4 regions of the Agrobacterium sp. GW821-FHT02D03 genome follow, and region 3 is predicted to be linked to each of the others. Evidence: predicted binding sites of a transcription regulator. Region 3 holds the regulator's gene; each other region holds the start of a gene.

Region 1 (7,844 bases), on a different contig from region 3:
TGACTGCTATCAATTCTGCCAAGATCGTCATTCTCGCGACCGACGGATATGAGCGCTCGGAGCTTCGCGTGCCGTACGAAGAGCTGCAGCGCAAGGGCGCAGACGTCAAGATCGCCTCGATCAAGGATGGCGAGATCAAGAGCTGGGACGAGAAAGACTGGGGCGACAGCGTGAAAGTCGACCTGCTCGCCAAGGACGTGCGGATCGAAGATTTCGACGCTCTCGTCCTTCCTGGCGGCCAGATCAATCCGGACGTCCTGCGCGCCAATGACGACGCAATGCGCGTGGTCAAGGAATTCGTGAAGTCCGGTAAGGTCGTGGCTGCCATCTGCCACGCACCATGGCTTCTGGTTGAAGCCGATGCGGTTCGCGGCCGTGAAGTGACGTCTTACGGTTCCATCAAAACCGACGTGAAGAATGCCGGCGGCATTTGGAAGGACGAAAAGGTCGTTTGCGATAAGGGCATCGTCACCTCCCGCAACCCCGACGACCTGGAAGCTTTCGTTGCAAAGATCGTCGAAGAGGTCGAAGAAGGCCGTCACGAACGTAAGGCAGCATAAGCTATTTTTCATAGCTTCAAGACCGATGAAGGGCTGGTGCACCATGGGTGCGCCAGCTTTTCTTTTGGGCACGGCCATGTGAGGCGAATGTGAAGAAAGAGGCGCCAGTGCGCGTGCCTTCCAATCGCGAGTCGAGGCAGGCAACACTTTGCGAGGCAGTGATCTTGCCACATTGTTGCCTTATTTAGGCCACTCTTTCGTCTCTGAAACGTTTCAGAAAGCGGTTGAAATTAATTTTTCCCAACAAAAACGGTTTATTTTTAATTATTTTATATGTGCGGCGCCATAATTTTGCTGCGCTGCATATAAGAAATATTACATGTTTCTTATTTAATTGAGCCTTAGAGAAGCGCTCCATCCTACAGGCAAGACCAGTAAACCAGAAGAACAGTTTTAATATAAATGGCTGCGCAATACATAGAGATGGTCACCATGCGTCAACTGCATGACGCGTGCCTGTCTTTGTTCCTTTTATAGGCGTTCATCAATAGTCTCAGCCAACATGATGTGAGGAATTTGGGGCGGCCGGTTTTAGGCAGCCGGGTAACGCTGCCTCACAAAAAATTCAAAAGCACCAAATTCCGACCACAGACTTCATGTCTCATGGTGACTGCATGACGCGCCCAACGGGTACCGACCTATCGCAAAACATAAATGGAGTTCTCTCTATGAAGTCCGCGACTCGATCGGCTGTTTCGCCGCTTAGTGGTTCTGAAGAGTCTGATGTGAGCTTTCCTATCGGGGGCATCGTGAAACGCAGTTTCGATGTTTCCTCGGCACTGCTCGCCCTTCTTGTCCTCAGCCCGATCTTTCTCATGATCGTGGTCTTGGTCAAACTCTCCGACAAGGGACCCGCTTTTTACGGCCACCGCCGTATCGGCCATAATGGCCGCACGTTTCATTGCCTGAAATTCCGCACGATGGTCGTGAACGGAGATGAGGTGTTGAAACAATATCTGACGTCTGACCCGCAAGCTGCGGAAGAATGGCGCCAGACGAGAAAACTGAAGAACGATCCGCGTGTCACAGCTGTCGGTAGCGTTCTTCGCAAGCTGAGCCTTGATGAACTGCCACAGCTCATCAACATCATTCGTGGTGAAATGAGTGTTGTGGGTCCTCGTCCTGTCGTGGACGAAGAGCTCAACTACTATGAAAGTGCCGCGCGCTACTATCTCAGCACGCGTCCTGGTCTTACCGGTCTCTGGCAGATCAGCGGTCGCAACGACGTCTCCTACAAGGAGCGCGTTGATTACGACACGCAATATGTTCAGAACTGGTCGATGATGAGAGACATTTCCATCATCATGAAAACCGTGCCAGCTGTCTGCATGTCCCGCGGCAGCTATTGAAGCCAGATTAGATACTCGGCGTGAACGCAGGCCCTCCCACCTGTGCCATGCCTTGCGGCTGCGACCGGACCTGAGCCGGTCGCACATTCACTTTTCAAGGCATCAACATGGAGTTTTACATGGTTGGCATCGCCGACGAAGCCCTCCCTAAAAAACGGCGCACCCAAACATGGTGCAAAGGTACTGCTCTGGCTGTTGCCGCGGTGCTGCTCTTCACCAGTCCGCTCAGCGCGCTTGCGCAGGGTGGCCAATACCGTCTCGGAACCGCTGACAAGCTTCGCATCCGCGTTGCCGAATGGCAGCCGGCAGACGGCACCATCCGCAACTGGGATGTGATCAATGGCGATTACTCGGTCGGCCCGTCAGGCACGCTGGCGCTTCCCTTCATCGGCCAGTTGAATGTTGCCGGAAAGACCGCAGGCGAGGTGGGAGAGGCGATCGGGGCGCAGCTTCAAAGCAAGTTTGCTCTGCGCAACCTTCCATCAGCCTCCGTCGAAGTTGCCCAGTTCCGTCCGGTCTTTTTGACGGGGGATGTGCAAACGCCCGGCGAATATCCCTATGCGCCCAATATGACGGTTCTGAAGGCTGTCAGCCTCGCGGGCGGTTTGCGCCGTTCCGATGCAGGGCAGCGTTTTGCGCGTGACTTTATCAATGCCCGTGGTGACGCCGCCGTCTATGACGACCAGCGTGGCCGTCTTCTGGCGCGTCAGGCAAGATTGCTTGCCGAAGTGAGCGGCGATCAGGAGATCAAGAAGACGCCTGAAATGGAAAAGGTCGTCAATATCGATGCGCTCCTGGAAAGCGAAAGTGCGCTGATGAAGTCTCGCACCGAGCGCTATACGCTTCAATTGAAAGCGTTGAAGGATTTGCGTGAACTGCTGGATGCGGAAGTGGAATCTCTGCGCAAGAAAGCAGAGAGCCAGCAGCGTCAGTTGCAATTGGCAAATGAAGACCGGGAAAAGGTCAATCGCTTGAACGAGCAGGGTCTTGCGCTTGCTCAGCGTCGTATCTCGGCGGAGGAACGCGCAGCCGAGGTGGAAGCGACGCTTCTCGACATCGATACGAATGCTTTGCGCGCCAAGCAGGATATCAACAAGGCGATCCAGGATGAGATCAACCTGCGAAACGACTGGGACGCGCAGCGCTCCAAGGAATTGCAGGATACGCAGGCCGAATTGCAGAAGCTGAACCTCCAGCTTTCCACCAGTCGCGAGCTCATGTCGGAGGCCTTGGCGCAATCGGCGGAAGCTCTGCGCTTCGATCCGTCCGGCAAGTCGGCCTCGATTTCCTACGTCGTTGTGCGTGAGGACAAGGGGAAATCGAAGGAAATCAAGGTTGACGAAACCACGGCGCTTGAGCCTGGCGACGTTATCAAGGTTTCCTCGGAAGTGCTGATGCAGTGAGGCTGCCATGCGGATTGCGAAATCGGCACTGATCGATCCTGACAGAAACGGGCTCTACGGAACGGCGGCAGTCGCGCTGTCCTTCTTCGTCTTCGCCTATTCGTCGAAGTTCGGCCAGATCTCGATCCTTGCCTATTACGCCGTCTGGCTGCCTCTGGTCGTCGTGGATTATCGCCGGGTGCTCGGCAATTACACCCGCTACTTCTGGATCTTCGCCTTCGGCATTCTGGCCGTGCTGTCGAGCTTCTGGTCGGACGCCATGTCCGTCAGCCTGCGCGCCTCCATTCAGTACATGACGCACATCGTTTGCGCGCTGATTGCCATGCGCGTCATATCGATCAAGACGCTGACGCGCGGAGCGCTGATCGGCATTACCATCGTTCTTCTCTATTCACTGCTGTTTGGAACCTATCTTTTCGATGCGCTGGATGGCACGACCAGCTTCGTCGGCGCATTCTCTTCCAAGAACCAGTTGGGCTTCTATGCCTCGCTTGGCGTCCTCTTTGCCGCGGCCTCGGTGCTTGTGCTGCGCCAAAGAGGTTTGTGGTTGCCGATCGCGGGCGTTGCCGGTCTGATCTCGGCCTACAGCCTGCTTGCATCGCAATCGGCAACATCCGCGATCACCACTGCAGCCGTCGTCATCATGATGGCGGGTCTGCTGCCGCTCTGGGCCCTGTCACCTGGCAATAGGAAGATGCTGTTTTTTGCAGCCGTTGGATTGGGCGGTCTGTTTGTCGTGGCCGCGCTACAGTTCGGCCTCTTCGACGCGATCCTCGGTGTCTTCGGCAAGGACACGACACTGACAGGACGCACCTATCTCTGGCAGCAGGGCATTGAGGCGGCCAAGCGGGCGCCAATTTTCGGTGTCGGTTATCAGGGCTTCTGGGTGCCGGGCTTCTCCGATGCCGAACGGCTTTGGGACGATTTCTTCATTTCCGGTCGCAGTGGCTTTCATTTCCACAACACCTATATTGAGGTGGTGGTGGAGAACGGTTTCGTCGGTCTCATTCTGCTTGTCATCCTGCTCTACGGCACGCTTTTGGGTCACTTGCGATCAATTCTCATGCGCAATCAGGATCCGCAGGCGCTCATCCTGTTTTCGCTCTGCGCCCTGTTTGTCGTCCGCTCTTTCGTCGAGATCGATATTATTTTCGCATACCAGATCGGCTCGTTCCTACTGTTCTACGCGGCTGGCAAACTCTGCCTGCCGCGGCGCACCCCTGCGGTCACATCGCCCTTTTTGGCAGGTATCGCGGTACGGCCATTGGCCGGGAGATAAAGGAATCATCCATCTCTCCACAGGAGTCCGGCGGACTCATGTTGACTCTTTTGTGAATCTAGAACAAAAAGTGAACATTAGTTTTTTAGCGTGGAATGCTCTGAGAAGTTTCGTGTCATGCAGAAGCGCGCAGAACAGCTTGTCGTGGAGGAATTGCGAGAAAGGCTGGAGAGGATCACCCAAGGTCCTGCCAGACAGCAGGAGACTCTGCCCTTCAATATTCCAGCCATGGATGAGCGTCTCCCCGGTCAAGGACTGAAGCTTGGCAGCTTGCATGAGGTGAGCGGCGGCGGAAATGGTGCCGTGGATGGCGCAGCGTCAGCGCTCTTTTGTGCGGGCATCGCTGCCCGGTTGAAGGGCAAGATCCTTTGGTGCGTGACCCGTCCCGATCTCTTCATGCCTGCTCTCACACAGGCAGGACTTTCGCATAACCGGCTGATCATCGTCGAATGCCGCGACGAAAAGGGCGTGCTGGATTGTTTCGAGGAGGGGCTTCGCTGCAACGGCTTTGGTGCCGTCATCGGTGAAGTGTCGAAGCTGCCGATGAACATGTCGCGGCGTCTGCAACTGACGGCGGAAGCTTCGGGCGTGGCAGCCATAGCGCTTCGCCGCTGGCGTCATGTGAGCGGTGTCGCCGATTTTGGTCAGCCGACCGCCGCCGTCACCCGATGGCGCATTTCCATGCGTCCCTCCACCCCGCTGCCGATACGCGGGGTAGGGCGGTCACGCTGGTTTGTAGAATTGCTGCGTGTCCGGGGCGGCGAACCTTTTGAACTGGAAGTGGAAGCCTGTGATGCAGAGGGTCGTCTCGCTATACCTGCCGACATGGCAGACGGATCGATACCGCAGGATGCTTGGGGACGAAGCGCCGCCGGTTGAAACTCCGCTCGTCATGATCGCCCGCCAGGGAAGCCGCCGGCTCGTGGCTGCTCTGAATAGTGCCGCGCTGAAAGCGGGCTTGCGCCCCGGCATGCCGGCCAGCAAGGCACAGGCCATTCTACCGGGCCTTATTGTCGAAGACTTGAAGCCGGTGGAGGATGCAAAAGCCCTTGAGGATCTGGCCTTCTGGTTTCTACGCATCTATGCCCCCATAGTCGCGCCGGATACGCCCGATGGGCTGGTGCTCGATACGACCGGGGCCGATCACCTGCATGGCAATGAAAGACTGATGCTGACGGGAATGATCAATCGCCTGCATGCGCTGGGTTTTACGGCGCGTGCGGCAATTGCCGAAAGCTGGGGCGCGGCTCACGCGCTTGCCCGTTTCGGGCGCGAAGCCGTCACCATTTTACCTGAAGGCAGTGTGCGAGAAGCGCTCGCGCCTCTCCCGCTTGCCGCCCTGCGGCTGGATGCACATCTGGTCAATGAGCTGAAGGTCCTGGGCTTTCGCCGCATCGGAGAATTGGCAGCTGCGCCGCGCGCGCCGATCACCTTGCGGTTCGGACCGGAGGTTGGGCGCAGGCTGGATCAGGCTCACGGTATCCTGTCGGAACCGATAGAGCCGGTCCGCGTGGCGGAACTGGTAACCGTGCGCCGCTTCTTTCCCGAACCGATTGGTGCTGCAGAAACCATTGCAAAATACACCCGAAAGCTTGTGTCCGACCTCTGTCTGGATTTGGAGAAGCGGGGTTTAGGTGCGCGTCGTGTCGATCTCGTTTTCCATCGTGTCGATAGTGGTGTACAGGCCATTCGGGCCGGAACCTCCAAACCCGCACGCGATAGCAAGCAATTGTCGCGCCTTCTGACCGATCGTATCGAGACGATCGATCCGGGTTTCGGCATCGAGAAGATGACGCTGACGGCGACCCATGCCGAGCCGCTTCTTGCCGGGCAGACGCGCTCCGTTCTTCTGGATGAGGCGGGGGGCGATATTGGCGAGGCTGTCGATATCATCCTCAATCGAGGCCACAAGGTCTATCGCTATGCCGCCGTTCAAAGCGATGTGCCGGAGCGTTCCGTTCAGAAAATTCCGGCAGAGGCCACGGAAGATGCACCCGGTTGGCCTGAGCATTGGCCGCGACCGGTGAGGCTTCTGTTCAAGCCGGAGCCGATCCAGACGGTGGCGCTGCTTCCCGATCATCCTCCCCGAAACTTCACATGGCGCGGGGTACGTCACATCGTCAAGCGGGCCGACGGACCGGAGCGCGTCTTTGGCGAATGGTGGAAGCGCGATCGAGAACTCTCGGCGGTTCGCGATTATTTCCGAGTGGAAAATGAGAATGGCGAGCGCTTCTGGATCTTCCGTTCCGGCGATGGCGAGCACACCGAGACCGGCTCTCTGGAGTGGTTCATGCATGGATTTTTCGCATGAGTACGGGTGTTCGTTATGCCGAACTGCAGGTTACCTCGCATTTTTCTTTTCTGCGTGGTGCCAGCTCCTGTGAGGAATTGTTCGCCCAGGCAAAAGCGCTTGGCATAGAGGCGTTGGGCATTGTCGATCGCAACAGCCTCGCGGCCATTCCTCGCGCGCACAAGATTGCGAAAGAGCTTGAGCTTCGGCTGGTGGTCGGCTGCAGGCTGGATCTGGTGCAGGATGTCTCCGTGCTGGTCTATCCCACGAACAGAGAGGCTTATGGTCGGCTGTGCCGACTGCTGACATTCGGTAAGAGAGACGGCAAGGCTGGCAAGTGCTCACTCACATGGAGCGATCTGGTTGCCTATGGCGAAGGGCTGATCGTGGTCCTCCTGCCGGATGAGACGAGTGAAGGGCTTGCCAGCCATCTACGCAGGATTAAAGCGGACTTTGCCGATCGCGCCTATGTGGCGATGAGCCTGCGCCGCCGGCCCAATGATGCATTCCGCCTCCATGAGCTTTCGCAGATGGCAGCGCGCGCAGGCGTAGCAACGGTCGTCACCAATGACGTTCTTTTTCACGAGCCCGGTCGTCGCATGCTTCAGGATGTCGTCACCTGCATTCGCCACAACTGCACCATCGACGATGCCGGCTTTCGCCGCGAGCGACATGCCGATCGCTATCTGAAGCCGCCGGAGGAAATGTACCGGCTTTTTTCGGCCTATCCGGATGCCTTGGAAAATACGCTGAAGATCGTGAAGAAGTGCAGGTTTTCGCTCTCGGAGTTGGAATATCAATATCCCGATGAGCGGCAGATACCAGGCCTGACGGCGCAGGAAGCGCTGGAAAAATTCGTCTGGGATGAGGCACCGAAGCGATATCCCAATGGCGTGCCGGAAAAGGTGAGGAAGGCGCTTCGGCACGAATTGACCATCATCGCCAAGAAGGAATATGCGCCTT
Region 2 (7,844 bases), on a different contig from region 3:
TCCTTGCTTACTCGACGAGACTGCTTGCAACATTCCCCGAGGAATTGAACCGGGTCATGTATTGCTGCACCGGTAGCGAAGCTGTTGACCTGGCACTACGCATTGCCGGCTATCAAACCGGTGGAACCGGTATCATCATCACCGAAAACGCTTATCACGGCACGACAGCTGTAACGGCCGCCATCTCTCCATCGCTGGGCCCCAACATGCCGCTTGGCATGCATGTGGTCACCGTGCCGGCACCCAATGCCTATCGTGCCGATGGCGGAGACGTCGGCGACATGTTTGCGCAGGAGGTTTCCAAGGCGATTGCATTCATGCGCCGCCGTGGGATCAAGCCCGCCGCCTTCATCGCCGACAGTATCTTTTCGACCGACGGGATATTCTCGGAGCCAGCTGGCTTTTTGAGAAAAACATTGGAGGTTGTCCATGAGGCCGGGGCACTTTACATCGCCGACGAGGTGCAGCCGGGCTTCGGTCGTACAGGCTCTCACATGTGGGGCTTCATGCGCCATGGCATTGTGCCGGACATCACTGTGATGGGTAAGCCGATGGGCAACGGCATGCCTATCGCCGCTGCGGTGATGAAGAGCGAGGTGCAGGAGCGCTTTGGCCACGACATTCGCTATTTCAACACCTTTGGCGCCAACCACGTTTCGATTGCCGCCGCCAATGCCGTCCTGGACATCATCGAAGACGAGGGGCTGACCGACAATGCGTTGTCGACGGGCAACTACATGCTGGAGAGCATGCGTCAGCTGCAGCAGACATTTGACTGCATCGGAGATGTTCGGGGTGCGGGCCTCTTTCTCGGCCTTGAATTCGTGAGCGATCGCAAGAGCCGCACTCCGGATGGTGCCCGCTCGCTGGCGGTGGTCAATCGTATGCGCGAACATCGCGTCCTCATCAGCGCGGCAGGCATTCACGGCAACACGCTGAAGATCCGTCCACCGCTGCCCTTTGGGCGCGAACACGCCGATATCTTCCTCAATACGCTCGAATCCGTGCTGCACGAAACGAATTGATTTCGAGAATTGCTTTTAGACCATCCAAGGATAGACCATGACAGCGTCACCTGACATTAACGCCGAACGCTTGTGGGCCGACATCATGACGATGGGGGCAATCGGCGCCACCGAGGGCGGCGGCAGCTTTCGCCCGGCCCTTTCTGACGCGGACAGGGAAGGCCGCAACCTGTTTCGTTACTGGGCGCAGGAGGCCGGCCTCACAGTCACGGTAGACGAGATCGGCAACATGTTTGCAAGGCGGGAAGGTGAAGACCCGTCTCTGCCGCCACTGATGATTGGCAGCCATCTCGACACCCAGATGCCCGGTGGCAAATTCGATGGCGTCCTCGGCGTGCTCGCTGGACTTGCTGTTGTGCGATCGTTGAATGCCGGAGGCATTGCGACAAAACGGGCAATCGAGATCGTCAACTTTACCAACGAGGAAGGCGCGCGGTTTCAGCCGGGCATCATGGGGTCCAGCGTTTTTGCCGGGCTCTCGCGGCTCGATGAAGCCTTGTCACGCAAGGACGATGAAGGAACGCTGCTCGGCGACGAGCTTGTTCGCATCGGGTATGCGGGATCCCGTGCAGTCGGTGGTCGACCAGTGCATAAATATTTAGAACTGCATATCGAGCAGGGACCAGAGATGGAGGCGGCCGGTGTAACGATCGCCGCCGTTTCCAATAGTTCCTGGGGTTGCAGCGGATTCATCGATATCAAAGGCGAGAATGGCCATTCGCAGACCGCACCGATGTCAAAGCGTCGGAATGCTCTGGTTGCGGCAGCTCAACTCATTATAGAGATCGAGGCGATAGGCGCGGAGAACGAGCCCGATGGAATGGTGAGCGCCACAGTCATCCGCAATTGGCCGAACAACCGAGTAAACATTCCGCACTTGACCAAGCTATCATATGTCGTCGTTCATGCGACGGAGCCGGGTCGGGCCGCGATTATCAACCGCATCGAGTCTGCTGTAAAACGGATTGCGGATGAGACTGGGCTATCGATAGACAACGCCAATTCGCATTATCGCCAACGGCTGGATCTATCGAGTGAGCTTTGCGGACAGGTAATGGAAGCAGCAGCGGACCGTGGCTATCCATCCATGACGCTGCCGACGCTGACGTCGCATGACGCCCTATCGATGACGCAGATATGCCCCACCGCCATTATCTTCGTCCCCTGCAAAGGTGGCATCTCCCACAGTGAGAAAGAGTGGTGTGAACCATATCAAGTTGCAGCGGGTGCCAGAGTTCTCCTCGACATGACCCTTAAGATCGCCAACGAGCTCTGACGCTCAGCGGCAAGACATCATCCCATGGTACGGGAAACGGGCGATGTGATACTATGTTGTACTTATTGAACTGCGCGAAAGAGGCATTGGGTGAACTTACACACGAAACTGGGATTAGGTGACACGAGCGTGACCGAAGGCGCGGGCCTACCCAAGGCACTGTGGGCCTATAATGTCATCCGCGACGCAATCATTACCATGAAGCTGGCACCCGGAGAGACGCTTAGCGAAAAAGATACCTGTGCAGAGTTGGGTATCTCGCGCACCCCGATGCGCGAAGCAGTCTTGCGTTTAGCCCAAGAAGGTCTGGTCAACATCGTTCCCAGCGGCGGCACCTTCATCAACAAGATCGTCATGAAAAAGGTCATCGAAGGCCATCTGGTTCGCTCAAGCCTTGAGATGCGCACCATAAGGCTTGCGGCGCGCAACTTCGATCCCGTTTATGAACGCGACCTTGACCTTTTGATTTTCCGCCAGCACGACGCCGCCAAGCGGCGCGATGTAAATGAGGCCTTCAACGTCGACAACGAATTTCATCGTCTCTTGTGCAGGATTTCAGGCTTTCCGGACATCTGGCAAACAATCCACAATGCCACCGGTCAGCTTGATCGCGTGCGCCGCCGTGGCTTTCCAAAGATCGGTTACTTCGATGAGGTAATCGCAGAGCACGTAGCACTCTCTACGGCCATAAAGGCCCGTGATGAGGATGAGGCCGTGACTTTGCTCAGACGTCATCTCAGTGGCATTTCGGCCGTGATAGAGTATGTCGTTCAAACAGATGCAGACGCAATCAGTGGACGAGACCATATCGCTTTGCTTAATGGACTTCAGGACCTTTAACCCTTCTGGTCGATCGCCGGTCTACGGGCAAGATGCTGTGTGCGCGCATGCATAGTTTCCGAACGGTAACGGGTCCGCCGTCGCTTAAAGGGCGCGCCCTGGCAATACTACTTCCACATTTCGCGCATCCGCGCGCCGACATCGATGCGAATTTGCTGTGCACTACGCTCAGATGCCGCAGCCGAAACTTTGGGCCAAGTCATAGTTTCGAAATATTGAAGCAGAGTTGCTGGGATGAACCTGGACCGTGATGCATAGACGTGTCGATCGCCTTGCGAGTTCTGCCCATGGGTAAAAAATCGCTGCGGCGTAATCAGCGCCAGGCTGTCCTTCGCGCGTGTCATTCCTACATAAAGCAGACGCCGCTCTTCTTCGAGTTCCTGTGTCGTCCCCGTGCCTAGATCAGACGGTATGCAGCCATCGACAACATTCAGCATGAACACTGAGCGCCATTCCTGGCCTTTCGCAGAATGTATTGTCGAGAGGATGAGGTAGTCCTCATCGAGCAAAGGGACTCCTGCCTGGTCGCTCGTAGCATCTGGAGGATCAAGGGTCAGTTCGGTCAAAAACCGTTCGCGGGACGCGTATCCGCCAGCAATTTGCTCAAGCTGTAGAAGGTCAGCTTTACGCGTATCGGCATCTTCATGCATCCGCTCAAGATGGGGTTCGTACCAAAGACGGGCCTCAGCTATGTCCGAGGGCCACCCTTGCTGCGTTTTCCCAAGACCAGCGAGGAGCGTCACAAAAGATGTCCAATCTGCACCCGTCTTTGGTGGCGGCGGGATTTCCGCAAGTGCCATGATCGGTTCAGGATCAGACGAGATAGTATCGAGAATAACACCAGCCTTCTTCGGACCGATGCCTGGGAGCATCTGCAGCAGGCGAAATCCGGCGACCCGATCACGCGGGTTTTGCGCGAAACGGAGGACGGATAGCATGTCCTTTACATGGGCGCTGTCGAGAAACTTGAGACCGCCAAATTTGACGAAGGGGATGTTGCGTCGGGTAAGCTCAACCTCAAGTGCACCACTATGGCTTGATGTTCGAAAGAGAACGGCCTGCTGCTTGAGCGTCATTCCCGTTTCGCGATTGGCAAGCACCTGATCGATGATGAAGTTAGCCTGTTCGGTCTCGTCCTTGACTGTGACAAGTTTCGGGCGCTCGAGCGACTCCCGCTCCGTCCACAGGTTCTTGGTGAAACGCTCACGTGCAAGTTCGATGACGCTGTTCGCTGCCGCCAAGATCGGTTGCGTCGAGCGGTAATTGCGGTCGAGCGTGATGATGTCAGCGGCTGGGGTGAATGACGACGGGAAGTCGAGAATGTTACGGACCGTCGCAGCGCGGAAGGAATAGATCGACTGGGCATCGTCGCCAACCACAGTCAGACCGCGACCACCCGGCTTCAGCGCCATCAAGACCGAGGCCTGCAATCTGTTGGTGTCTTGATATTCGTCAACCATAACGTGGTCGAACCGCTTGCCGATATCATCGGCTAGATCCGGATCGCCGACCATTTGCGCCCAGTAGAGGAGGAGATCGTCGTAGTCGAGAACGTTCTGGCTCTGCTTTGCCTCTACATAGGCCGCAAACAATTCCTTAAGCTGCTCTTCCCACATCGCCACCCAGGGATAGTGCTGACGCAGTATCTCGCTCAACGGCGTCTGGGAGTTTACCGTGCGGGAATAGATCGCAAGACAGGTGCCCTTGGTGGGAAATCGGCTTTCAGTTTTTGAAAAGCCTAGCTCATGACGCGCCAGGTTGATCAGGTCCGCACTGTCTTCCCGATCGTGAATCGTAAAGTCCATGTTGAGACCGATCTGCTCGGCATACATTCTCAGCAGCCTTGCGCCGATACCGTGGAATGTGCCGGACCACGCAAGTGCGTCCGTCAAGATCGCAGAGTTAGAGCCCAGCACATTGCGGCAGATTCTCTCAACGCGGCGGGACATTTCCGATGCTGCTCTGCGTGAGAAGGTCATGAGAAGAATGCGCCGAGGGTCGGCACCATTGACGATGAGATGAGCGACGCGGTGCGCCAGCGTGTTTGTCTTGCCGGAGCCTGCACCGGCGATGATCAACAGAGGTCCTCCCGTCTCGCCCTCAGCCAGTCCAACGCCATGCTCGACGGCCTTACGCTGTTGCTCATTTAGTTTCTCGAGATAGGCGACGGCCATAAGATCTTACTTAATGCTCAGATTGCAAAGGAGGGTTTGGAACAAAGGCTGAACATACGTGACTCTTTTGCGGTATGGAAGGTTCTCATGCCGTCGAGCGATGATTTCTTCCAGAAGAGCAGGAGAATGGTCGGACGAAAATCCGACGCGGCTCGTTTTTAGAGAATGCGACTTTGATTTCCAAAACATGCGCAAGTTTTGGCGGCGGCGCTCAGGCTGTCAATTGCACGATCAGTGCGCCAACTCTAGCGACTTAAATAACTGATGATGCTTGGCGTGGCCTAGCAGGCACCAATCACTAGTACCCAGACGTCTTCGTCATGTGACAGCCTGGAGTCAGGGTTCGATTCTGCCGCGGATTATCGTCTCCGAGCTTCCGCTCGGGTCAGGGCGCCGCCAAGATTGATAGAGGCGTAATGTGCCTTCTTGTTTTCATACATGAGTGCGTCAGCACGTTTGACGACAGACTCGATTGTCTCGTCTGCTTCACTGGTCGCCACGCCGTAGGACATGCTCAGAGGAGGAGTCGAGTAAAACTGATTGTTGATCCGCAGAAGTTCAAGGATTGTTTCCATCATTGTGGCAGCGGATTTTGCATCTGCGCCGGGCAACAGGACCGCAAATTCATCCCCGCCTATCCGGCAGGCATGGTTCGGCGCCGCCACCGCGCCATTGAGGATTTCGCCGAAGCGGCGCAAGAGTCCATCGCCTGCGTCGTGCCCAAGTTGATCGTTTGCCTCCTTCAAGCCATTGAGGTCAATGATGACGGCTGAGACAGGGCGCAGCGATTTGCGCTCGAGGCGGTTCATCTCGTCGGCATAAAAGGCGCGATTGTAGAGTTTGGTGAGGACGTCATGCTTTCCGAGATATTCGAGATAGGCTTCTGCCTTCTTGCGTGCTGTGATGTCGGCGAGCGCCACCTGTACGCGAGACCAATCGCCTTCGTGACCCGGGAACACGGAGAAATGCAGCAAGATGTGACGCATTGAACCATCTAGGGCGTAATTCACCACTTCGCGGTGATGAAAGAGATTGCCGTTCCAAAGCTCCATCAGTTGTTCTCGGAAGGGTTTCTCCATGTCGTCACGGAAAATTTCGCCAAGCCGGTGCAGAAGATCGTTTTGATCTCTTGCGCCAAACAGATCGAGCGTTGACTGATTGACGTCTATAACCTTAATCTCGCTCATACATTGGCGCACAAATTCCGGGTGAACGTCCATGAATGTGCGGAAGTCGGTAATGCCGCGGTCACGGATGTCTTCAATCAGCGTGCGGATGCGACTGAAATCCTCAATCCATAGCGATACCGGGGAATGCTGGAAAATGCCCTCCGCCTGACGCCTTTGTTCGGCTTCTGCACGACGGGCGTCTTCGCGCTCGGTGATATCCTCGGTGGTCAAAAGAACCCTGCCGAGCGTCTCTTCATGACCTGGTAGAACTGTTCCTCGCAGTTGGATGTCGAGCCTGCGTCCGGAAATCGTGTAATTGACGGTCGTGCTCGAGAAAGACATTGCGCCATCGAAGAGCGCGGACAGTTCGTTGATGTGAGTGTCCAGCATATCATCGCGGAAGACGGAAGTGATATTGTCGACCAAGTGCTCGAGACTATCCGCTTCGAAAAGGTCCAGAGTTTTGGCGTTGACAGCGGTGACGCGGATCCGCGTCGAACAGGCATGAATCCGACTGCGATCCTCTCTCAGGAACGCTTTGATATCGGTCACTCCCTTTGAGCGCCAGTCATCGAAAAGCGCCTGCACTCCGCTGAAATCTTCGATCCACATGGCGATCGGCGCAAGATTGAAGATATCGGACTCTAAAGCATCGATCATCGGATTTCCTGGGGTAAGTTCAAGCACTGGAGTGGACCGCGCTGCCGAGACTTTACGAATAATATGTAACCGGTGCTTTAATAGTATTGAAAGTCCTCGATCAAAAGATGGGTTGGCGCGTGCGAGCCCGTAAGGATCGGCATTTCCGCAGGCGCGACACACAAGGTCAATCCAAGCGAATGTTAACGGGCGGGACGTTGAACAATGTTCGTCGTCATTCGTTTGTCTCCGCAAGCTGCGGATTGAATCTCCCGATTGCTTTTCGAAGTCTTTTATCTTGGCGGAGCCGCACGCATGCGCCGAACTTCATCTATCGAAACCAGTATTTCCAAACAGCTCGCAAAGAAGGCAATGCCAATCGCGCTTTCAGTCGTTACGATCGGTGTGTGCATGACAATTTACCTGTCGTTCTGGATATCGTCAGAAGACAAAAAGGCAGATGAGGCGGTCCGGGGAAACGTTGCATATCTCACAGATGTCTCCAGCCTCATGTCCCACATTCAAGACGCAGAAATCGGACAGAGAGGGTTCCTCCTCACGGGCGACCAGCTTTACCTTAAGCCATATACCACCGCGATGGAATCGCTTGATGGGATGCTTGATAAGCTTGCTGCGGGAGCGGAAGACGCATCTGTCGAAACAGGAAGCATCCCGACCCTGCGGAGTCTGGTTGCCCAGAAGAAGTCCGAGCTCGAACAAA
Region 3 (7,844 bases):
CACCGCGCCTATGACTGGCGCAGCAAGACCTCTGACGGCGCGGTGCCGCCGCATATCGAGGCGATGCTGGCGGCCGGGCAGTAAGTCTCTTGCTTCAACCCGCTGCGGAGCGGCGGTCTTCGATGATCTCGCCGGACGCCCGCGCTTCTTCTTCGTGCTCGGCGTCACGCCAGGGTTCCCGGATCGCTGCCTCCTCCCACTCCTTCATCGCCGGCGAGTTCAAGAGGCGGGTCTTGTAAGCCTCTGCCGCTGGCGAGAGTGCTGTGCCGTAGGTCTGGAAGCGAAAGGCCACGGGGCAGAAGAAGGCGTCGACGGCGGTGAAATTCGTACCGGCCAGAAACGGCCCTCCGAAGCTGTCGAGGCCCTGTTGCCATAGCGCATCTATACGCGCGATATCCCTACGGAGCGCCTCGGTTGCAGGAACTGGCCGGATTCGCAAGCCTACGCTCATCGGGTGCAGATTGCGGAGCGATTGGAAGCCGGAATGCATCTCCGCGGATGCCGAGCGCGACCAAGCCCGCGCTTTGGCATCCTCAGCCCAAACACCATCATGCCGTTCCGCCAGATATTCGATGATCGCAAGCGAGTCCCAGATGGTGACATCGCCATCCACAAGGCAAGGCACCTTGCCGGTGGGGGAGAAGTGATTGAAGCCATTCTTGGGATCGGGATCATTGAAGGGGACGAGATGCTCGTTGAAGGAAATCTCCAATGTGCGCATCAGAACCCACGGCCGGAGAGACCAGGAGGAGTAGTTCTTGTTGGCGATGTAGAGATCGTACATGTTGTCTCCTTCTGGTGATACGCCGCTTGAATCGCATGCAATCAGCAAAAGCGTCCATGCGTGTAGGTGCGTATGTTTCTCTGTCCATCCTCCTAACGCATGACCGAGAGGACATACAGGCCGAGTCTGTCATGTCAGATATCATATGAATTGATGCGTTCGCCGTTCTCACGTGTCCGGAAACAGAAGCAGAATGAACTTCACCGGTTCGTCGCGGTTTGATGGGAAGGCGTCAAGCAAATGGAGCGATCGAGATGAACATGAAATCTGGCGGTTGTGCCTGCGGCAGCGTGAGGCTTTCGATGGTCGGCGCGCCCTACCGTATCGGGATTTGTCACTGCATGGACTGTCGCAAACACCACGGCGCGCTCTTCCACGCATCCGCCATCTTCCCGCAGGATGCCGTTACCATCGAGGGAGAAACACGCAGCTATAATGGCCGTTTCTTCTGTCCCAACTGCGGATCGCCGGTCTTCGGAAAAAGCGACGACGAAATCGAGGTCAATCTCGGTTCCCTGGATTCACCAGATCAGTTCGAGCCGACCTACGAGCTTTGGACGGTCCGCCGTGAGGCGTGGCTGCCGGATTTCCCGGCATTGCGCCAATATGAGCGGGACCGGGAATCGACAGGCAGAACGGAAAAGGGGCGGTGAGACTGTCCACCTTGTCGGATGGTAGCTGCAACATGGATTAGCTGCGTCTGTGAGTCCTGCACTTAGAAGCGACGGGCGAGGGCGCTTGTCGGTGGCACTGAAAGATTGCCGCCGTTCGAAGGCCATGATCGGCATGCACCCGACCATCCGCCAATCTTTTCCTCACCCTCGGATCGAGAATGAGGATAACGAGAAAGACAAAGGCGAAGAGAACCAGCGTCGAAACCTCGGTGCGATCAGAGGCAGCCCAACATCGCCGCATCTGCCAACTATGTCAGCGCGTCTTGCCTCTGCAAGAGCACGGGCAGCCAGTCTGAGCCGACTGTCGTCCGCTCAGTGATAGCGACGAATGAGGCCGACCAGCTTGCCCTGAATCTTGACCCGATCCGGTCCGAAGATACGGGTTTCATAGGCTGGGTTCGCGGCCTCCAGGGCGATGGAAGCACCCTTGCGGCGGAAGCGCTTCAAGGTGGCTTCTTCATCATCTACCAGTGCGACGATGATATCGCCGGGGTTGGCGGTGCTGCCGTTGCGAATGATGACGGTATCGCCATCGAAGATGCCAGCCTCGATCATCGAGTCACCCTTGACCTCCAGCGCGTAATGCTCGCCCGTGCCCAACATATCGACGGGTACGGCAACATCGTGGGTGTTGTTCTGAATAGCGGAGATCGGCACACCGGCGGCGATGCGCCCCATTACAGGAACGGTGACAGCGGAGGAGATCTGATCGTTTGCTGGCTTCGGGGCAGGAGCCGACTCAGGCGGTTTGGCTTTTCCGAGGCTGCCCTCGATCACGCTTGGCGAGAAGCCGCGCGGCGGCTTCTGTGCGGGTGCGGAATAGGCTTCCGGAAGCTTGATGACTTCCAGGGCTCTTGCCCTGTTCGGCAAGCGGCGGATGAAGCCACGTTCTTCCAGAGCGGTAATCAGCCGATGGATGCCGGATTTCGAGGCAAGGTCGAGGGCATCTTTCATCTCATCGAAAGATGGCGGCACGCCGGACTCTTTCATTCGCTCATGAATGAAAAGAAGCAGTTCCTGCTGTTTGCGCGTGAGCATGAAGAAAACCCTTGGAATACGTGGCGAAGATTCGCGAAACAAATACAGAACGAACACTATATGTTCCATATGTGTTCTGCAATCCCTTAAAATTCCGCAAACGTCTCCGCCTCATCAATTCGCAGTCCTGTTATCCGCGCAATGGTAGAAGTTTATAGCTTCTTTACGGTGTTGCGCGTCTTTTTCCTCTCCAGGTTGATGATTTCATTTTTGCGGGTATCTACAAGCTGCTTCGAGGATCACATGATCCGGTCATCCTGTGGGATGAAGGCCAAGCCATTCGAAGCATTATCAACAAAGTTATCATAGCTCTACGGCGCTGCCTTGCAGCGTCTTCTCGGGGCAGGGACATTTTTATGAAGCTCGTTAGATTTACCCTTATCGGAATGCTGGTTGCGCTGGCCGGTTGCCAGACCCTCGATCCCAATTCACCGGAAGCTTTAAAGCGCAAGGAGTACGACCGGCTGCTGCTGAACACGACGATGGCCAATTGCAAGCTCATCGTTCAGCTCAATCAGAAGCGCGTTTCGCAGAACAAGGAGCCGACGCGCGACAATAACTGTGCACGGATCCTGAAGAACCACGCGCTTGGCGGCGTTCATCCGGCGAGCTTCATCCCCGATCTTGCGGTGAACGGTATTCCCATTCCGATCGGCGGACTGATCAAGCTTGCCATCGTCGTCGATCGAAACCAGCGCGAGAAGAAGGCCTGGGAGACATCGCTACCGACTTGGGTTTCCGCCGGTGGTGAGAACAGCGAGAACGTCTATCGCATGTTACTGACTCAAGGCTTCAAGCCTGAAGAACTGGAAGGGCTGAAGGGAAGTGCTGGATTTTCCGACGCCGTGCGCGCAGTCGGGCCGTTCGTGCAATTTTCCGAGGCCAATCCCGATGTCGTGCGGAAGGCGAATGCCGGCTAAAGGGCAAGCGGTCGGTGCTCCGGCCGCAGCATCCCTCATCTCGTGACACATGGCGCGCTTGCTGCTAATGCCTGTGCAACATCGCAAGTTAAGCGGTTGCCGGCGATGTCCGGCGCATGTGTCGTGAGGAATGAGATGACTGTGAAGAACAATTTGAAAGTGGTCGCTGGCGAAGGCAAAGGCGCTGTCGCCTTCTCCAACACGGAGCGGTTTTCGCTGATTGCCGGTCCGTGCCAGATGGAAAGCCGCGACCACGCTTTCATGATTGCCGGCACGCTTCATGAGCTTTGCGGCAAGCTCGGCATCGGGCTTGTCTATAAGTCATCCTTCGACAAGGCCAATCGCACATCGCTTTCCGGCCAGCGCGGCATCGGTCTCGACAAGGCCATGGAGATCTTTGCCGATCTCAAGAAGGAATATGGCTTCCCGGTCCTGACCGATATCCATACCGAAGAGCAGTGCGCCATTGTCGCCGAAACCGTTGATGTTCTGCAGATCCCGGCCTTTCTCAGTCGCCAGACCGATCTTCTGATCGCCGCCGCGAAGACCGGCCGCGTGATCAATGTGAAGAAGGGACAGTTCCTGGCGCCCTGGGACATGAAGAACGTGCTGGCGAAGTTGAATGAGAGCGGCAATCCGAATGTTCTCCTCTGCGAACGCGGCGCATCGTTCGGCTATAACACGCTTGTCTCCGACATGCGCTCGTTGCCGATCATGGCCTCGCTCGGTGCGCCGGTGGTCTTCGATGCGACGCATTCCGTGCAGCAGCCAGGCGGGCAGGGTGGGTCGACCGGTGGTCAGCGCGAATTCGTCGAGACATTGTCGCGTGCGGCGGTGGCTGTCGGCATTGCCGGCCTGTTTGTCGAAACCCATGAGGATCCGGACAATGCCCCATCCGACGGTCCGAACATGGTTCACCTGAAGGATATGCCGAAGCTTCTGGAGAAGCTTCTGGCGTTTGACGCTATCGCCAAGGCTGCCTGATTTTGGCCTAATCGATTTTTATAGGTTGGGCGACGCCTGATGCTGGGCGTCGTCATTGTAATTTCTCACGCTTCGTCTACAGCGAAGTTGCAATGACCTTTCACACTTTTCAGAATCGCTTATCCGCCGTCCGGCTCGAAAACGGCTTCACAGTTTTGCCGATGCGCTCTAAGACAAGCGACTTAAATTCATCTGTTCCAGTCCCAAGGGAGAGACCATGACAGCCATTACCGACATCATCGCACGCGAAATCCTCGATAGCCGTGGCAACCCCACGGTCGAGGTCGACGTGTACCTCGAAGACGGCTCCTTCGGTCGCGCTGCCGTTCCATCGGGCGCATCCACCGGCGCTCACGAGGCAGTCGAGCTGCGCGATGGCGGACAGCGCTATGGCGGCAAGGGTGTTGAAAAGGCCGTTGAGGCCGTCAACACCGAGATCTTTGATGCGCTTGGCGGCTTCGATGCCGAAAGCCAGATCCACATCGACCAGACGCTGATTGCGCTCGATGGTACGCCGAACAAGTCTCGCCTCGGCGCAAACGCCATCCTCGGCGTGTCGCTCGCCGTTGCCAAGGCCGCTGCCGAAACGACCGGCCTGCCACTCTATCGCTATGTCGGTGGCCCGAACGCCCACCTGCTGCCCGTTCCGATGATGAACATCATCAATGGTGGCGCACATGCCGACAACCCGATCGACTTCCAGGAATTCATGATCATGCCGGTCGGCGCGGAAAGCATCCGTGACGCGGTGCGCATCGGCGCGGAAATCTTCCATGTTCTGAAGAAGGAATTGGCAGCGCAGGGTCACAACACCAATGTCGGCGACGAAGGCGGTTTTGCCCCTGGCCTGAAGAGCGCGCCGGAAGCGCTGGACTTCATCATGAAGTCGGTTGAAAAGGCAGGCTACAAGCCGGGCGACGACGTCGCTCTTGCTCTCGACTGCGCCTCGACCGAGTTCTTCAAGAACGGCAAATACGAGATGGAAGGCGAAGGCCGCACGCTCGAGCCGGAAGCCATGGCTGATTATCTCGCAGAACTCGCGGGCAAGTACCCGATCATTTCCATCGAAGACGGCATGGCCGAAGACGATTGGGAAGGCTGGAAGTACCTGACCGACAAGATCGGCTCTAAGGTACAGCTGGTCGGCGACGACCTCTTCGTTACCAACTCCGCGCGCCTGCGCGACGGCATCAAGATGGGCGTTGCCAACTCCATCCTCGTCAAGGTCAACCAGATCGGTTCTCTGACCGAGACGCTCGACGCTGTCGAAACGGCGCACAAGGCACGCTACACGGCGGTCATGTCTCACCGTTCGGGTGAAACGGAAGACTCCACGATTGCCGATCTCGCGGTTGCCACCAACTGCGGTCAGATCAAGACCGGCTCGCTGTCGCGCTCCGACCGTTTGGCGAAGTACAACCAGCTGATCCGTATCGAAGAGATGCTGGGTCCGCAGGCTGCTTACGCTGGCCGCTCCATTCTTCGCAGCTGATTTGAGCTCTGATAATTTGAGGGCTTTCCATAGGCCCCGATAATAGAAAACCCGCCGATGGCCTCGGCGGGTTTTTGTGTCAGCGATGCGGTGTTTGTTCTCGACGGTCCACGGCCGGGAGCGCGCCTTACAGCGCCTGTTTGATCTTCTCTGCGTGGGCCTTCAGCATCTCCACATCCGCCATCGCGCCGCTATGGGGCTTCAAAGGCTCTCCGTCCTTGCGCGGTACGATGTGGAAGTGCAGGTGGAAGACCGTCTGGCCAGCGGCGGGCTCGTTGAACTGCGCTACATAGATGCCATCAGCATCGAAGGCTTCCTTGGCGGCGACGGCGAGCTTCTGTACGATGGGGATTGTCTTTGTCAGCACGTCAGGATCGGCATCGAGAATATTGCGCGAGCCGGTCTTCGGGATCACCAGCAGGTGACCCGGGGCCTGGGGCATCACGTCCATGAAGGCCAGTGTATGGTCGTCTTCGTAGACCTTGACGCACGGGATTTCACCCCGGAGGATTTTTGCGAAGATGTTGTTGTCATCGTAGGCTGTCACGGGCTGCTCCCTCAAAACTCTTTAGTCGTCGTCTTCCTGCCGTTCGCCTTTGCGAAACGGGCTGTGGTCTTCAAGATAGTCGTTGATCTGTTCGACTTCGCTGCGTTCCCGCTCCAGATAATCGGCGATGGCGTGGCGAAGGCCGGGATGGGCAATGTAGTGGGCGGAATGGGTGGTCACCGGCGTGTAGCCGCGTGCCAGCTTATGCTCGCCCTGAGCGCCGGCTTCCACACGCTTCAAGCCCTTGGAAAGCGCAAAATCGATCGCCTGATGGTAGCAGACTTCGAAATGCAGGAAAGGATGATCCTCGATGCAGCCCCAGTGGCGGCCGTAGAGTGCGTCGCCGCCGATGAAGTTGATGGCGCCAGCAATATATGTACCCTCACGCTTGGCCATTACCAGCAGGATATCGTCTGCCATGCGCTCGCCGATCAGGGAGTAGAAGGAGCGGGTGAGGTAAGGTTTGCCCCATTTGCGGCTGCCGGTATCCATGTAGAAGGTGAAGAACTGATCCCAGATATCTTCGGTCAGATCGCTGCCGGTGAGCCAGTCGATTTCGATGCCGTTTTCCAGCGCCGAGCGCCGCTCTTTCTTCAGGGTCTTGCGCTTGCGTGATGACAGGGCGTCGAGGAAATCGCTGTGATCACGATAGCCCTCATTGATGAAATGAAACTGCTGATCGGTACGATGCAGAAAACCCTCATCCTCCAGGGCTTCAATCTCGTCTTCATTTGCAAAGGTCACGTGTGCTGAAGAGATGCCGAGCTTCTCAGTCACCTGCTGGAGACCTGAGGCGAGGACCTGCTGGAAGGCCGCAGCGTCCAGTCCCGTCGTCAACAGGCGTGGACCGGTTGCAGGCGTGAATGGGACCGAGCATTGGAGCTTGGGATAATAGCGACCACCTGCACGTTCGAACGCGTCCGCCCATCCCTGGTCGAAGACATATTCGCCGCGGCTGTGGTTCTTGAGGTAGCCAGGAACTGCCCCCATCAATCTCCCGTCGCTGCGCTCCAGCAAGAGATGCTGGCCAAGCCAGCCGGTCTTTGCCGTGGCCGATCCGGATTCTTCCAGCGCGGACAGAAAGGCGTGCGAAGTGAAGGGATTGTACGGCGTGGCCGACGGTAGTCTGGATGCTCCGGAAAGGCTGTTCCAGCTTTCCGGAGCGATGTCCTTGAAGGACTGTGCAACGCGAATGGTGTATTCGTCGCTCATGCGGTGGCTGACTGGTCCTTGCTGTTGGGGACAAACCCCTCGAACGTTATCTGGTCAGCATATGTATAGGACTTCTCCAAGGCATTTTCATCCCGCACGGTCCAGGTAATCACCGGGACGCTGAGTTTTCTCTGCGCATCGATGAAGCTGTTGGGCAGGTGACCCCAGAAGTAGGAGATGAAATCGAGCCCGA
Region 4 (7,844 bases), on a different contig from region 3:
GTGGCCCAAGCCGTACATCCGGCAGCGATGATCGCTACCACTGCCCAGAGTTTACGCCCTTTTCCTTCAAGCCGGCTCGCGTGCCTCGCGAGAGACAGGGACGCGTAGACGCCGATAATGCAGACTGCCCCGGCAACCCAAAGCAAGCTATGGTCGTGGGCATCGCGCAGACATGTGAGTATGTTTTTCATTTCGAGGGCTCCTGGCGCGCAGAATAGTCCCTACAAGTAAACACGGTGGCCCAGTTAGATTGCACCATTTGGACGATCTTGATTGATACTTAAGGAATCATTTTTCTGCGCTGGCCATCGGGTGAGCGCATGGCTTTTCCCATAGGATAGCTGAACTGCCTCCATCTCCACCGGAACGTCGGCATAAGCAGAAAGGCTCAAGCGCAGGCTTATGTCCAACGAGTATCGACACGTTGAATTGCTGACGGGAGATGTGCGCCGCGGGCGGTGGACCACCAGGGTGTTTAATCCCGACCTTGGCAGGCGTTTGGCAATTGCCGATCGGTTCCTCAAAGAAATTTCGAAAGATATCTCGAACGACGACTTCGTTAAGGATATGAACGAGATCGTTCAATACGCTGGCTCAGTGGGGGAGTTGAACAAATAGCGTCGACAGATGACGGAGTTCGGCCGGATTTCGGACGACGTGAAACGCTCGGATTGCATCTTTTTCGAATTCCAGCGCTGTCGTCGGATTCTCGACATCAGCCTCGCGCGTGATAAAGCCTGGAGCCCATTGACACGAATGACTCGCAGCAACGTCGAACCACCAGATTGAAAGGCTGTTACGAATCTCTCAGAATATCCAGTGTCGTGTCGCGGCTATGAAACGATTGTCCGATCATTGGGCTTTGTCCACCGCCATTTGAATGGAGGCTGATATCTTCCGACAGCAATGCCAATAGGCGCTCTATATTCCCTTCCCGCGATGCGTCTTACGTACGTTGATACGGGCTCTGCTCGCGAGTTGTCGCGCGGGTCCACTGACCCCAATTGTAAACGCCGCATAGGAGCACCGTCCGCTTTCTCGACACTTACCGCTGATCAATGTGGCATGTCGAACGGGCGCTTGCAGGAACACTCCCAGTGCCGGATACTTGTTAGGTTCTCGCAGCAACGACTGCTTCTGCAATGCTTAGGAAATCGCCGGCTGAAACCTTGGTCGGCTCATAGGTTGTCTCTCCCTGATTTCTGGCGATAGCAAACTCATCGGTTACCGCACGGCGATGAACCACGACGGTGTCGATCGCCGGAAGGCACAGAACAAATTGTCCGAAATTACCGTTCATCAAGAAGGCTCCTTTGAACAAAGGATCGTTGGATGTGGGTAGCCACCACAGGTAGCCATATCCTAGACCTTCCTTGCTCTTGGTCTGCTCTGGCGTAAACCGCATTTCGGTGCTCTCGGCAATCCAGCTTTCAGGCACGATAGTTCTACCTCCCCACTTTCCCCCTTGCAGCATCAGCTGCCCAAGGCGGGCCATGTCACGCGCTGATAAGAAGAGATGGTAGGCGAGATAGCGCGACTGATTTCCGTAACCCATCATCCGCTGACGGTTGATGTCGAAATCTTCAAAGCCCAGTGGGTCCGCTAAATCCTCTTTCAGCGCCTGGAAAATGGTTTTTCCCGTACGTTCCTCGAAGATGGCACCAAGGACATTAAAGTCCCAGTTGTTGTAGAGGAAGACCGAGCCAGGTTTCGTCTTGCCGCGTTCTGGTGTGTTTTCGTTCCCGCCCGGGCTACCTGCTGCATGATAGACGCCGGAACTCGATGTCAGTAGGTCTTTAACCTTGGCGGTCTTTTCCAGCGGCAGAAGTCCCTCTTCTTCTTCAACGCCGATTTCGCCAATCGTCATATCGAGATCGATTTTTCCTTCCGCGACATAGCGACCGAACAGCATGGACAATATGCTTTTTCGAGCTGAAGCAAGGTAACTGACATCGGACAGATTGCCGTAGCGATAAACGATCTCTCCGCCCTGTGCCACCATCATAGACGTAGTGGCCATTGGGTAAAGCCTTGCTTCCATCTCCGCGAGTTTTGCCGACAACCAGCCTGCGGCAGCGACATCGCCTACGGTCGTCCATGGTTCCCGGTCAGCGATGCAAGGTGTCGCGTCCGCAGCCGACACGGTCTTTCCCACAAGGCTGACAGAGGCGAATGTCGATGCTGCGAGAACGGCACGTCTTGATAGAGTGGGACCTGCTGTCATTATAATTCTCCCAAGAATTTTCTGCTGTGTTGATTGCCGCTACCGTCAGTCATTGGCGCAGTTGAAGCTTGAAGCGCTCGCGACGTCGCCATCGCCTTTATATTTTGGCCAGCTTGGATATTCGCACAGTGGTCTGCTACGGCCTTTGGTCGAAGATTTTGTTGCGTCAACAACGACTGGATTGGACGGGGGCAAACCGTGTTCAACCCAATTGTCGAGCGCAGCGAGGTTATCCCAGGTCGGCGAGAAACGACCGCCGCCATGAGCCAGACCGGGTACAAGATAGAAGCGCATGAAATTTTTGACCTTGTCAGCGCCCATCCTGGCAACGACGGATTCAAACAACTTGGCATTACCCAACGGGCTTACACTTGGGTCGTCATTACCCTGAAGCCAGATGATCTTGCCGCCCCGTTCGCTGAAGGCAGACCAGTCTGTCCTCGTCGCACCGATTACGTCCGAAAGCTCAATGATGCGATCCTTGAGTCTTCCTGGCTCGCGGATACAGATGTCATTATTTCCTCCAAGCCGTCAGCTATTGTAATTGCCGACAGCACTCCTCTGCCTTGGACTTAACTGAAAAATCTCTCGTGTGTGAAATGCAAATAATAGGCATATTATTACGTTCTACGCATCAACGTCGCAGCCAATCGTGTTCACGGTGCGACCTACTAACTCGTGAGCTCTACTGTTTTTAAGAAAACTACCACGTCGGAATGAATGTCGTGGAAGCCGTTAATGACATCTACCAATTATGATCGCCGAGCCTGCTCAGCGCTGCTCGGACTCCTGACTTCGACCAGAGGCTCAATTCATCCTGGCGAACATCGAGGATAGTGATTATCGGTAATTCCATCCCTGATGGATCCGGTGGTACGAAGCGTCGTTATGTTTACTCTGCAACTTGCAGATCAAGTATCAAAAGGTCGCCTAGCCATCGTGCAATATAAGCATTGTGTTTCAGGCCTTGAATTCGCCGACATTGCAGTTCGAATTAAGAACTAAATCGATTCTCCGGAGACAGATTTATGGCGCTAGGCGCATCGCATCGCTTGCAGGAAAGCCTGGCAGCGGTCGAAACGATGACTCGTTTCGCGCTTGCTGTTCTTGCTCTCGCGTCCGGCGTATATACCTATCTGGGCGTGCGAAGTATTTTGGATGGCTCGCCCACAGCAGTCTTTTTTGCAGCGATCATCTACTCCGCCTCAGTCTCGGTCGGAATCTACGCCTTTTGGTCCTATATGGCGCGATTTTACCCGCACGTGACCAGCCGTTCTAGCCGCTCCGCGATGTTAGCTGTAATGGCGGTTGGCTGCGCGATGATTCTGGCTATGTCGAGCTGGCTCAATGCTGCAGCACTTGCAGGCTCAGCTGCTCTCGAACAGCATCTCGCGGAAACTGTTCAAGACTACACCGGAGATCTTGATCAGGCACACCAGAATGCTCTTGCAGCACAGAGTCTCTTGCCGGACATTCAACGCGCCAAAGAGCGTTTTGCCCAGCTTGCGGCGTCTGAACGACAGTCTGGAGCGCTGACGGGCACAACTGGTTCGGGCAGCGTCGTCTCGCTTCTGTCGCAGATGTCTTCGCAATTGAATGAACTGGAAAACGGCATCAATGCATCGAGGGAACAGGTTACCAGCCTGTTTGACGAGGGACAAAAGCGCCTCGAGACCATGCGCGCGCTTGTGTCGGCACCCGGTCTCGTAGAGCCACGGGCAGATAAGTTTTCGTCCGAAGCCGTAGCCCTCACTGGGGTCATCACATCGTTACAGCAAACCTCGATTGCTCCCTCAATTCGGCGCGCTGCCGACGACCTCTCGCTAGGTTTCATTGCGCCTATCGCAGACGGTGGCGAACAGGATCTCATCAACCGTCAAGACCGGGTTATGGAAACAATCCGCGCTTCGGTTGCAGCTCAATCGAAAGTGCTTTCCGATGCCGCAGACGAAATTTTGTCGCGCGCACCAGTAGCCGAGAGACGTTTCGTGCCGCTCTCGTCGGCAGAGGCTGTTCTGCGTTACGCTTCCGACTTCATTCCAGCATGGGCGGGGGCGATTTCCATCGATCTGCTACCAGGCGTCATGGTTTTCATCCTCGCTGTGGTGAATGGTGCGATCCGAAGGGAAGAGGCGGCCATGCCGTTCGCCGAAAGGGTCACTGTAGCAGAACTAATGCAGGCGCTCGCGATGCAAAAGGCGATTGCGGCCGAAGAAATGTCAGTAAGAGAGCTGCAGATCACGGAAGATGCCTCTGCTGAAACTCGGGACTGCGAGGAGGGTGAAGACACCAATAAGATCACAAGTATCGGTGTTAACAAGTCACCGCGCAAAGGTCCGACCACGTGAGACCAGTTGCCGCTTTTAAGGCCATGATTAGCTTGGACGACGGCATGCTGATGCGCGGCGCCTTCTACTCGCTTCTTGCGGCGGCGGCAACATTTGTGGTGCTTGACGTAAAGGACATGACCGAAGCCGAAGCTGCTCGACCCAGTCTTGAACCGGTGCCGGAGCTGCCAATTTTTCTCCCCCCGAAGGGTGAGCCAGGGGTCCGCGGCGCTCCTCCAGTCCAACCCTTGACCCCTGAGGAGGTGCTCCGCAAGCCAATGACATTTAGTCTTGTTAAAGGCGGAGTGCTGCATGCTGAAGGAACAATCGATCCCGGCGCAGCCGAACGCTTTTCCCGCGAAATCGAGGCTCGTGGTGAGTATATCAAAATCGTGTCGTTGGACTCACCGGGAGGGTCGGTCGATGATGCTCTAGCTATGTCCAAATTAATTCGGGAAAAAGCAATTGCGACCAATGTCGGCGAAAAGGCACTCTGTGCCTCGTCCTGCCCACTCGTTTTTGCTGGGGGCATTACGAGATCGGCAGCCAATAATGCCGTTGTGGGCGTTCATCAGGTTTTCAATGGCGGCATTGACCAGGGATCGCCGGAGCAAGCAATGTCTAGTGCTCAGGCCATCACTGCAAGAGTTGCGCGACACCTCGACGAAATGGGCATCGGCGCCGGTTTGTGGATCCATGCGCTGGAGACCCCACCTAACCAGCTCTATTATCTTTCGCCAGCCGAAATGTCCGAGTACCGCCTCACTACCGATGCGATAGGGGTAGTTGGAAGCGGTGATGGCTGACTTCTATCGTGCCGCTCCGCCTGACGTTTGGATCCGAGACTGTTCTGATCTCGAGAGCTCGGAGCCGGATCGTTATATCATCCTTCGCGAAACCCGGTTGCTTTATTCCACTTAGGAGTGTGCGCTTAAAGCTGTGGGCCTGAAAGCCTTTTCTCGTTCCACTCTCATTGATTCAACTTAATCCGATTGCCAACGATCCTCGCTTCAAGTGCCGAAGTCTATGGAGTTACAACGCGATAGAAACGCCCCGGAGCAGACCTTAGGCGCCCACACGCTGCTGGTAGCGCGTTGACGGTCGTTGGTAGCGCCTTATTAGTCGAGTGTAGTCGTTCTTCAAGAGCCTTCAGCACAGGAGGGATGGTCTGAAGGCGGCCTAAGTCAGCTTTTTGTCGGCGCCGTTAGTGAAGTCCAAAATAAATCTGATAGGTGCGCAATCGCTTAGGACGAGTGTCTCATCATGCCAGCTCTGGAAGCTTTGTGGTCGCGCGATTTATGTAGTCGACAAGGCCGCGGGCTGCAGCAAAGGATTTAACTGCTTCTTCTAAAAGATCCGGAGACATGAGCATCTGGGGTGAAACATCACGGCACGCCCCGAAGTTTTTGAGATTGAAAAAGTCGAGCGCGTCATGATCTTTCATATAAGGTTTGCCACTTGCATGGCGCCCGTCACTCAGACCGTTCGGAAAATAAGTTCGGAATAAAGCGCCTTCAACGATTCCTCGCCACTTACCTGTTTGACTCGAAATGGTCTGCCGTAGGATGCGAGCAAGGCGGGGCTGCGGCGATAATGCACCCCCGCCAACGTATGAATACGCGTGAGAAATACTCATGAAATAGGTCGCAGCCGAATTTCTAGATAGGGACACCCGGATTGTGATCGGAGCGACGCCCTTTGAAATCTGCGCAGTTGCCAGACACTTGCGCGCGTCGCGGTTTGCTTCGGCAATGCGGGGATCTAACCGTACCGCGCCTAGGAAAAGCGCAGATGCAAATTCACTTAAGTTTTGGCGCGCCAGTTTAAGACGAATACGGTTGTCGGCGAGCCACTCCGCTTCACCCTCCGCAGATGCTTCTGATAAAAACTGTAAAGTTTGCTGATCAATCATGAGGAAGCCTACGCACGTTTGCCCAATTTGTAACAAGTTTAAAAATACGAACATAAAGGGAACGAAATATGTCCGGCTTGGATATGTATCAGAGAATTTCTTCCTCTCGACCGTTGCTGCGCCGCTGGACAGAAGATGCCCCTCGAAAATCAGCCTCGACAGAGGGAGTTTTCGAAGACTGCGGCAGAGCATAAGGTGCGCAAATGGTGAAGTGCAGTGTGCAGTTAGGTTGAATGAAGCCGAACGAAGGCGTCTGCCGTCGGTCGCACGATTTTGTAGGAGGGGGCTAGCGACGCCGGCATTTTTCGTCCCGACCGTTTCACACAGTTACAGGTAGTCGGAAGAAGAGCCATTCAGGACCCCCCAATCTCCGCACCTCAAGGAAACACTGCCGGAGGCTCAGAGATCTCGCAACTTTATGCGTAATGTTTTGCCGAAGTGCGATAGAATTCAACGCTCGGAAAAGCGGGCAAAGTGTCGAACGCTGCCCTTTATTGGATGCGAGCTTGCGGCTTGAGCTTTTCAAAACTTGTTGTAACGATAGCTCTTGGCCAATCAAGGCCAGGAGTTTTTCAGCATGTGGAAGTCGGTTTTGATTGTAGCCGCACTGACGTCTTTTGCCGTCGCGCCAGCGAGCGCAGAGCAGTGCCGCGACGCCAAGGGCAAATTCGTTAAATGCGAGACGACGAAGAAGAAGGTTCAGTGCAAGGATGCTAAGGGCAAGTTCGCCAAGTGCGGCACTGCCGGCGCCATGCCTGTGAACTGAGCCTTGTTATAGAATGGCGGCCTTCTTGCGGTCGCCATTAACCACTAGAGTTCGGCTCCTCTGCATATTCGTTCCGATCAAAGACCGGCAGGTAGGGCATTGTGCCACAATTATTTTCTCAGAGCACAGCCATCGTTGGGGGTCGATTATAAAAGGGAAGCGTTTGGCATGCTGGCCCTGATCGGCGCCGGTTAGGGCTCGTTATCCTAGCGGCCACTTCCTGTTACCAGCGATCACGGTAGTCATATCCTCGTCGCCACTCACGTTCGCGTTCCCACGCTCGACGCTCTTGCCACTCCCGCCTTGCCTGGCGTTCCCGCCACTCGCGGCGCGCTTCCCAATCTCCGCGACGACCCCACTCGCGTTCGTAGCGCGGCGGGCCGTTCGGCCGGCAGAAGCCGCGTGGCGACAGATGATATCCACGACCGCAAGCGTAATCGACTGTCTGGATGTCTGTGGTGTCCGGCGCCAGAGGTTGCGCCAGGGGCATTGCATTCGCGCTTGCTCCCATCAGTCCGCTTATCAACAGCGCCGCGCCTAGAACTACATTGCGCATTTCAATCACTCCTCGTTGATGGAGTGATTTAGCTCTCGGTCCCGTGAACGGCGGCTGAA

What was found. The regulator LexA, encoded in region 3, represses DNA repair genes until DNA is damaged. The targets are predictions, from matches to a motif close to TGTTCNNNNTGTGTTCNG.
Region 1: a site for LexA is predicted at 4,651-4,668, ahead of AC07U5_RS19505 (ImuA family protein). Genes of this name have one in related genera too.
Region 2: a site for LexA is predicted at 5,353-5,370, ahead of AC07U5_RS20800 (ATP-dependent helicase). Genes of this name have one in related genera too.
Region 4: a site for LexA is predicted at 6,510-6,527, ahead of AC07U5_RS22615 (DUF2461 family protein). Genes of this name have one in related genera too.

Annotation. Positions count from the first base shown of each region.
Region 1 covers NZ_JBWKVN010000002.1:1,338,297-1,346,140, forward strand. Annotated here, with positions in the region: gene AC07U5_RS19485 (DJ-1/PfpI/YhbO family deglycase/protease) at 1-560, shown strand, start outside; gene AC07U5_RS19490 (sugar transferase) at 1,229-1,909, shown strand; gene AC07U5_RS19495 (polysaccharide biosynthesis/export family protein) at 2,029-3,312, shown strand; gene AC07U5_RS19500 (O-antigen ligase family protein) at 3,320-4,591, shown strand; gene AC07U5_RS19505 (ImuA family protein) at 4,709-5,470, shown strand; gene AC07U5_RS19510 (DUF6504 family protein) at 5,385-6,902, shown strand; gene AC07U5_RS19515 (error-prone DNA polymerase) at 6,899-7,844, shown strand, end outside.
Region 2 covers NZ_JBWKVN010000002.1:1,638,953-1,646,796, forward strand. Annotated here, with positions in the region: gene AC07U5_RS20785 (aspartate aminotransferase family protein) at 1-1,025, shown strand, start outside; gene AC07U5_RS20790 (Zn-dependent hydrolase) at 1,063-2,301, shown strand; gene AC07U5_RS20795 (GntR family transcriptional regulator) at 2,431-3,141, shown strand; gene AC07U5_RS20800 (ATP-dependent helicase) at 3,249-5,315, opposite strand; gene AC07U5_RS20805 (sensor domain-containing diguanylate cyclase) at 5,675-7,144, opposite strand; gene AC07U5_RS20810 (CHASE3 domain-containing protein) at 7,439-7,844, shown strand, end outside.
Region 3 covers NZ_JBWKVN010000001.1:1,499,726-1,507,569, forward strand. Annotated here, with positions in the region: gene AC07U5_RS07000 (ComEC/Rec2 family competence protein) at 1-84, shown strand, start outside; gene AC07U5_RS07005 (glutathione S-transferase family protein) at 95-784, opposite strand; gene AC07U5_RS07010 (GFA family protein) at 1,039-1,437, shown strand; gene lexA (transcriptional repressor LexA) at 1,771-2,496, opposite strand; gene AC07U5_RS07020 (hypothetical protein) at 2,853-3,416, shown strand; gene kdsA (3-deoxy-8-phosphooctulonate synthase) at 3,552-4,400, shown strand; gene eno (phosphopyruvate hydratase) at 4,618-5,892, shown strand; gene AC07U5_RS07035 (HIT family protein) at 6,020-6,439, opposite strand; gene AC07U5_RS07040 (GNAT family N-acetyltransferase) at 6,461-7,651, opposite strand; gene AC07U5_RS07045 (glycerophosphodiester phosphodiesterase) at 7,648-7,844, opposite strand, start outside.
Region 4 covers NZ_JBWKVN010000003.1:194,968-202,811, forward strand. Annotated here, with positions in the region: gene AC07U5_RS22590 (bifunctional diguanylate cyclase/phosphodiesterase) at 1-191, opposite strand, end outside; gene AC07U5_RS22595 (serine hydrolase domain-containing protein) at 1,112-2,143, opposite strand; gene AC07U5_RS22600 (tannase/feruloyl esterase family alpha/beta hydrolase) at 2,270-2,734, opposite strand; gene AC07U5_RS22605 (hypothetical protein) at 3,253-4,572, shown strand; gene AC07U5_RS22610 (COG3904 family protein) at 4,569-5,357, shown strand; gene AC07U5_RS22615 (DUF2461 family protein) at 5,813-6,463, opposite strand; gene AC07U5_RS22620 (hypothetical protein) at 7,041-7,229, shown strand; gene AC07U5_RS22625 (GCG_CRPN prefix-to-repeats domain-containing protein) at 7,453-7,785, opposite strand.